DNA from 2 places in the Aliivibrio sp. 1S128 genome. Region 1 is predicted to be linked to the other one. Evidence: predicted binding sites of a transcription regulator. Region 1 holds the regulator's gene; the other holds the start of a gene.
What was found. Region 1 encodes CRP, which controls carbon source genes, mostly activating them, when cyclic AMP is high. Its sites were predicted from a motif close to TGTGANNNNNNTCACA; they were not measured.
Positions count from the first base shown of each region.

Region 1 (4,207 bases):
GATAGCCATATTATTGGTCAAGATAAAGCAAAACGTTCAGTGGCAATCGCACTGCGTAACCGCTGGCGTCGTATGCAACTTAACCCTGAGTTGCGTGCTGAAGTAACCCCAAAAAATATTTTAATGATCGGACCAACGGGTGTTGGTAAAACCGAAATTGCCCGTCGTTTAGCTAAATTAGCAAACGCGCCTTTCATAAAAGTAGAAGCCACAAAATTCACCGAAGTGGGTTACGTAGGCAAAGAAGTCGACAGCATTATTCGTGACTTAACTGACGTGGCAATAAAAATGACACATCAGCAAGCGGTAGAAAAAGTAAAATTCCGTGCTGAAGAACAAGCTGAAGATCGTATTCTCGATATTTTATTACCACCGGCTCGTGATGCATGGGGTAAAAATGAAGAAAGCGATAATGACTCAGGCACTCGCCAATCTTTCCGTAAAAAATTACGTGAAGGTAAGCTAGATGACAAAGAAATCGAAGTGGATGTTGCGGCTCCTCAAGTTGGCGTAGAAATCATGGCTCCTCCTGGTATGGAAGAGATGACAAACCAACTTCAAGGTATGTTCCAAAATCTATCTGGTGGTGAAACAACTAAAAAGCGTAAGATGAAAATTAAAGATGCGCTTAAAGCCCTATCTGAAGAAGAAGGCGCTAAATTAGTTAACCCTGAAGAATTAAAAGAACAAGCGATTTTCAACGTAGAAAACCACGGTATCGTCTTTATTGATGAGATAGATAAAATCTGTAAAGGGTCTAACTCCCAGTCTGGTGACGTATCTCGTGAAGGTGTGCAACGTGACCTACTTCCATTAGTTGAAGGCAGCACAGTAAGCACTAAGCACGGTATGGTAAAAACAGATCACATGTTATTTATCACTTCAGGTGCATTCCAAATGGCTAAGCCATCGGACCTTATCCCTGAACTACAAGGTCGCTTACCAATTCGTGTTGAACTTGAAGCATTAACTGCGAATGATTTTAAACGTATTCTTACCGAACCAAATGCATCGTTAACAGAGCAATACATCGCTTTATTAGCAACAGAAAATGTTAATCTTGAGTTTACTGAAGATGGCATTACTCGTATTGCAGAATCCGCATTCCAAGTAAATGAAAGCACAGAAAACATTGGCGCACGTCGTCTGCACACCGTGATGGAACGCCTAATGGAAGAGATCTCTTATGACGCATCCGAAAAAGATGGCGAGAGCCTAACGGTAGATGCCGCTTACGTAACATCTCGCTTAGGTGATCTGATTGCTAATGAAGATCTAAGTCGTTTCATTCTATAATTGACGACGAATACTAATTCCAGTAATTATCTGTTCATTATTACTGGTTAAACAATAGTTAAAAATAAAGCCTCATACATCAAAATGTATGAGGCTTTTTCTTTGGAAAAAATAATCTAAGCAATCACTTCCCAAGAATGTGTCATCTCAATGCCTTCACCTAGCATTAAACACACAGAACAATATTTCTGTAATGAATCAGCAGTGACTCGCTCAACCACCTTAGGATCGAGATTATCTCCACTCACTTCAAAGTGAATGTTAATATGAGTAAACAACTTCGGCGCGGTTTCACGACGATCACTTGATAGCTTTGCAACGCAACCAAGTACGGCTTGATTTGCTGATTTTAGACCATCAACAACATCAACAGAACTGCATCCACCGGCAGCCATTAACACTAATTCCATTGGGCTTGGTGCTTTTTCTCCACCATTACCATCCATTACAACAGAGTGACCAGATTGAGATTGACCTAAGAAAGTAAATCCATCAATCCATTTAACTTCAGCGTTCATAAAAGCCTCTTTACTACATAAAAGGAAAACTCGTGATCCATTTCACGAAACTGTGCCCTTGGTCGCACATTTCATACGATCAAAGTCAAGAAATCAACGGCGAAACAGGGTATGATTTTATCAATTATCCCAACGAACATGCAGCCTTGTTCCGATAACCATATTGTATAGGCCAAACTGATATTTGGCTCAGTTATTTTAAAATGGACATCGCCTACTTGGCAAACGCAGAGGAAGTATAAAAGTATGGTTCTAGGTAAACCTCAGACAGACCCAACATTAGAGTGGTTCTTATCTCATTGTCACATTCATAAGTACCCATCAAAAAGTACTTTGATTCACGCGGGTGAAAAAGCTGAGACTCTTTACTACATCGTAAAAGGTTCTGTTGCTGTACTAATTAAAGATGAAGAAGGAAAGGAAATGATCCTTTCTTACCTAAACCAAGGTGACTTCATTGGTGAACTTGGCTTGTTTGAAGAAGGTCAAGAACGTTCAGCATGGGTTCGTGCAAAAAGCCCTTGTGAAGTTGCTGAGATTTCATTTAAGAAATTCCGTCAACTTATCCAAGTAAATCCAGATATTCTGATGCGTCTTTCTGCTCAAATGGCAACTCGTCTACAAATCACTAGCCAAAAAGTGGGTGATTTAGCATTCTTAGACGTTACAGGCCGTATCGCTCAGACTCTACTGAATCTAGCTAAACAACCAGATGCGATGACTCACCCAGATGGCATGCAAATTAAGATCACTCGTCAAGAGATCGGTCAAATTGTAGGTTGTTCACGTGAAACTGTTGGCCGTATCTTGAAGATGCTTGAAGAGCAAAACTTGATCTCTGCACACGGTAAAACAATTGTAGTTTACGGTACTCGTTAATTTAACGCTTATCTTAAACGAATAAAAACGCAGCCCTTGAGCTGCGTTTTTTTATGCCTAAATTTTAGAATTAACTGTCTGTGCTTTCAAAAATTTTATCAGCAGATGCAGCGACAAATCCTGTATATATCTTCCCACTTGGCAACGTATATCGCTTAGCAAACTCATAAAATCCACCAGGAATTTCAAACTCACCCTCCGTAAAATTCACTTTCACTTTATCCGCCATTGTTGATGACTGTTCTAAGTAAACCTCAGGAGAGCCTTTCACTTCACCACCCACTTCGTTCATTGCAAAACCTGCATCACGTAAGTGTTGGTTCACATCAACCACTTCAGAGAACGCTTCAAGCTGATTAACGTAAACCGTAAAGTGATTAGCGCCATAACCATGAGCCGCTAACCAAGAAGCGTACTCACTTTCCTTCGCTAATACTTGATAGTCTTCGAAACTTAATGTCCAAGGCCTACCGGAAGAAAGAAAATCACTGGTGGCAAAATAGTGGGCTGGTACTTGTTCAACCAAGCCATGAATAATGTCCTGTATTTCAGGTGATAACTCTTCTACTAATAATTCACTAATAAAAACGAGTGGCGCATTAGGATCTGGGTGCTCAAAATGCTGCGCTTTCAGTTTTTTAGCTTCAAAGTCATAAATCTCACACGCTTTATAGCCTATTGCTAAAAATGGTGCAGCAAGAGTCTGTAATCCAACTTTAGGTAAATTAAACGTACGTAGCGCAATATGATCGTTAATCAGTTCATCGTTATTAGACAGTAATTGATGCACCTTCCCAGCAGATGGGGATAAGCGCGCAATATAATCTTTCCACAATGACGAAAATAAAGAATTTACATTATTCATGTTTATCGCCTCTTATAGAGTTAAACCCGGAGAGAGTTGTGCAGGTATTTCACATGCATCGCCTTCCATTGATGCCATTGGATATGCACAGTAATCCGCTGCGTAATACGCACTTGGTTTCATATTGCCAGAGGCACCCGGACCACCAAATGGCGCGTCACCACTTGCTCCCGTCAATTGACGGTTACGATTTACAATACCAGCACGAATATGCTCTACAAAATATTCCCACTCACTGTCATCCGTGGAAACAAGGCCTGCCGATAATCCATAACAAGTGTCATTAGCAAGCTTTACGGCTTCTTCTAATGTCTCGTAACGCACCACTTGCAGTAATGGTCCAAAGTATTCTTCATCTGGTAATTCAGCAACGTTAGTCGCGTCAATAATACCCGGTGAAACAAAGGCATGACCTAAGCTTTTGGCTTCAAGTAAAGACTCTCCACCCAAAGCTTGTAAATTCTTCTGAGCATTGAGAATAAACTCTGCTGCTGCGACTGATATTTGCGATCCCATAAACGGAGCGTTATCAGCAAACGGTTGGTCAACAACGATGCTTTTTGCCACCTCAACAAGGCGAACTAACAACTCATCGCCTGCTTTTCCAATAGGGACATATAAGCGACGCGCACACGTACAACGTTGACCC
Region 1 covers NZ_MAJV01000003.1:281,082-285,288, forward strand. The annotation lists gene hslU (HslU--HslV peptidase ATPase subunit) at 1-1,296, shown strand, start outside; gene A6E03_RS03110 (OsmC family protein) at 1,413-1,814, opposite strand; gene crp (cAMP-activated global transcriptional regulator CRP) at 2,061-2,693, shown strand; gene A6E03_RS03120 (DUF1338 domain-containing protein) at 2,764-3,558, opposite strand; gene astD (succinylglutamate-semialdehyde dehydrogenase) at 3,571-4,207, opposite strand, start outside.

Region 2 (4,207 bases), on a different contig from region 1:
GGCAACAAGAGCAATTATTAGAACCACTGGGTTTAGTCGTTTTACCTGATTAATAGGAGAGTGTGATGAGTAATTTGTTTACGAACCTTCCTACTGAGCTAAGTAATGAGGTATTTACTGATTTAGTGACAAGTCATTCTGTGCGTATAGAGAGAATCGTATCGTCAGGCCAAAGCTCTCCTGAATCTGGTTGGTATGATCAAGATGAGAATGAATGGGTTTTAGTACTTGAAGGTTTTGGTACGATAGTATTTGAAGATGGAACAGAGAAAACATTATGTAAGGGAGATTACTTAACTATCCCTGCACATCAAAAACATAAAGTGAGTAAAACAGACCCTGATAACATCACTATTTGGTTAGCGGTCTTCTATTGAGTAAATGAAGATTCTTACATTTGGGCTTTTAATCGTTTACTCTGTCTTCTCTATTAATAGAACGGAACCAATATAATGACTCAAACACTGACGATTGTTGCAAGAATTGAAGCACAAGAAGGCAAAGCGGAATTTGTTAAAGCAGAAATGCTTAAGTTACTTGAACCGACACGTAAAGAAGTCGGTTGTATTCAGTATGATTTACATCAAGATAACGACAACCCATGTGTATTTGTGTTCCATGAGCAATGGGAAAGCGAAGCGCTTTTACAAGACCATTTAGATAGCGCTCATATAGCTGAGTATGTAAAAGCAGTAGACGGCTCAGTCGCCTTATTTGTGCTTAATCGTATGACAAAGCTTTAATAGAGATTGAATACTGATAATTTATTAGAGACTGCAAGCTTATTGTATAGCGAGTAAGTCATGAGTAAGAAAAAGCCACTCACGTATCATCATGAGTGGCTTTTTTATATCTTATGTATTTATCAGTATCGAACCCTTAGAAGGAAAGGAAGATACCTGCAACTGTTGCACTCATTAAGTTTGCTAATGTAGCAGCAAAGATGGCTTTCATGCCTAAACGGGCAATATCAGGACGACGACTTGGTACAACACCACCTAACCCCCCCATTAACATGGCAATAGAGGTTAAGTTTGCAAAACCGCATAAAGCAAAAGTGACAATAGCTTGAGAGTGTTCACTCAATTGGTCTTTAACTGTCATTAAGTCAGCAAAAGCAACGAATTCATTAATCGCGATTTTCTTACCAATTAAACTGGCAGCAACCGTTGCTTCTGACCATGGCACACCGATTAACCAGGCGACAGGGGCAAATAGGTAACCAAAAATAAGATCTAAGCTTAAGTTTTCAAACCCAACTAACATTCCTATTTTATGTAATCCGCCATTCAATAGAGCGATAAGACTGATAATAGCTAATAAGCTGGCACCAACAGCAAATACAATTTGTAAACCGTTCAATGCACCTTGAGAAGCCGCATCAATAATATTGACAGGGGCATCATCAACACAATCATCTTCGTATTGGTCTGTTTCGTTAATGTCTTCAGTTTGAGGGACAATGAGTTTTGCCATCATTAGGCCTGCTGGTGCAGACATAAAGCTTGCTGCGATTAAGTAACGTAATTCAACACCTAAACCTGCGTAACCGACCATTGTGCCACCCGCAACGGATGCTAAACCACCCACCATTACGGCAAACAATTCAGAACGAGACATTTTAGCAAGAAAGGGGCGTACAACTAACGGTGCTTCAACTGAGCCAACAAAAATATTCGCGGTTGCTGACATTGATTCTGTACGAGTTGTGCCAAGGAAGCGCTGTAAACCGCCGCCAATAATTTTAATGACCCATCCCATTATACCTAAGTAGTAAAGAACAGAGATTAGCGCTGAGAAGAAAACGATGGTAGGCAAAACGTTGACGGCAAAAATAAAGCCTAGTTTGTATTGGGCTAAATCACCAAAAAGGAATTCTGTGCCTATACGTCCATAAGCAATAATGTCTGAAACAGCAAGAGAGATACTATTTAGGATAGTTTGGCCAATTGGCACGTAGAGGATGAACCCGGCAAATAATAACTGAATTAAGAACGCGCCTAATACAGTGCGCCATTTGATGGCTTGTCGGTTTTCTGAAAAAAGAAACGCAATCGCGAATAGGCAAACAATGCCTAAAATACTGACCAAAAAGTCCAAGGTCAAACTCCAATAGTATTTAGTTGATGATTGCGGGGGTATTCTAGTCAAAAATAAAAGTGTGACAAGGATCAAGATGTTATTGAAACTACATAGCCATAACAAAAATAAGGTAATTTGTTTATAGATCCATCAATAAATACTCATTTGAGAGGTTTGTCACATATAAAAGAGTCAGTTGTTACTATATGGGATAATGGGTGCGATTAATTACGATTATTATCCCTAAGGTAGGGTGTTTTTTTATCGATTAATCTAATTAACAATGATTCAAAAAGTTGATTAGGTAACCATTACACATTATCAATCTTCTCTGCATTAATGTGGTGGCGAACAAACTCCATAAAGATGTGTACTTTTTTGGCTAAGAATTTACGACGCGGATAAACAGCGTAAAGAGGCATTGATTGATTTAATTCCCAATCAGGAAGAAGTTGCACAAGCTTACCAGTTCGTAATTCATCAGAAAGCAGATAAGTCGCTATATAGCCTATACCATTACCTGATACGGTCGCGTTACGAATCGCATCGGCAGAATCAATTCGATAATTACCCGATACTTTTATTTGTAGATTCTCATCTCCTTTATGGAAACCCCATACATTATCTTTACGCTCACGACTCATGTACGTTAGACAGTTATGCTTTTTAAGATCGTAAGGGTGATAAGGGATCCCATGCTTAGCTAGATACGTAGAGTTAGCGACAAGCACAAAATGACAATCAATTAGATGCCTTGCTACAAATCCTTCAGGAGGGGAATCCATCACACCTATCCATAAGTCTAATTGCTCTGCAATCACATCGATCTTATGATCAAACAACGTTATCTCTATATTAAGCTGTGGATAGCGCTGATGAAGCTCAGAAAGATAGGGCAATATATGATTGGTTGCAAAAGACTGCGCGATACCGACACGTAATTTACCATTCAATGTATCTACGCTAGAAAGCAATTCATTTTCGGCTTCGTTAATTTCATCGGCGATATTGGCACAATGCACTGCGAACGATTGACCTGCTTCCGTAAGAGAAAAAGAGCGCGTGGTTCGTTGTACTAGCTGAACACCTAAACGCTCTTCAAGAAGTTGGATTTGTAAACTGACCTGAGTTCTTGAAATATCAAGAAGTTGAGCGGCTTTGGTAAAGCTTTTTTGTTGAGTAAGCGCATTGAATACGATCATTTGTTTAGCTTGCTTTAGCATGGGCTTCTCTATGGGCATTTTAACAGTTAAAAGGTCAACTCTATTGTAATAGAGCGATGGGATTGAATAAAGTGTGTAATATCTTTGTTTTACGTGGTCTATTGAAAAATACACTGTTTTTTCATGGTAAAGTTTGGTTATGAAAGAAGTTTATTAAGGAAGATTGAATGTTATTTCCATATAAGAATATAGTTATATTAACGGGTGCTGGCATTTCAGCAGAATCAGGTATTCAAACCTTTCGTGCAAGTGATGGCCTGTGGGAAAACCATAGAATTGAAGATGTCGCTACACCGGAAGGTTTTTTTAAAGATCCCGATTTAGTTCAAGATTTTTATAATAAGCGCCGTGCATTATTAAAAAGCAATGAGATCAAACCAAACGCAGCCCATAAAGCATTAGCGAAGCTTGAGAGTGAGCTTGATGGCACGGTGACTATTGTGACTCAAAATATTGATAATTTACACGAACGTGGTGGCAGTTCAAATGTGATTCATATGCATGGTGAGCTAAATAAGATCCGCTGTGAAGAATCAAACCAAGTTATCGGCTGTACTGATGATATCCATACCGGCGATCTTTGCCATTGTTGCCAGATACCTGCGCAGCTACGCCCTCATGTGGTGTGGTTTGGTGAGATGCCATTAGAGATGGGACGAATTCATGATGCGTTAAATAAAGCGGATTTGTTTATTTCTATTGGAACGTCAGGTTCTGTGTATCCCGCTGCAGGGTTTGTTCATGAGGCCATGCTTCATGGAGCTCACACCATTGAGATTAATCTAGAGGCAAGTGCCGTTGATGATGAGTTTGAAGAGAAACGTTATGGGAAGGCGGGTACGCTCGTTCCTGAGCTAGTTGCGGAACTATTAGAAGCATAAAACGAACCTAAATCGATATAA
Region 2 covers NZ_MAJV01000058.1:103,517-107,723, reverse strand. The annotation lists gene A6E03_RS08190 (Qnr family pentapeptide repeat protein) at 1-53, shown strand, start outside; gene A6E03_RS08185 (cupin domain-containing protein) at 66-377, shown strand; gene A6E03_RS08180 (putative quinol monooxygenase) at 453-743, shown strand; gene A6E03_RS08175 (NupC/NupG family nucleoside CNT transporter) at 880-2,100, opposite strand; gene A6E03_RS08170 (LysR family transcriptional regulator) at 2,394-3,305, opposite strand; gene cobB (Sir2 family NAD+-dependent deacetylase) at 3,473-4,186, shown strand.
Region 2: a site for CRP is predicted at 2,249-2,264, ahead of A6E03_RS08175 (NupC/NupG family nucleoside CNT transporter). Genes of this name have one in related genera too.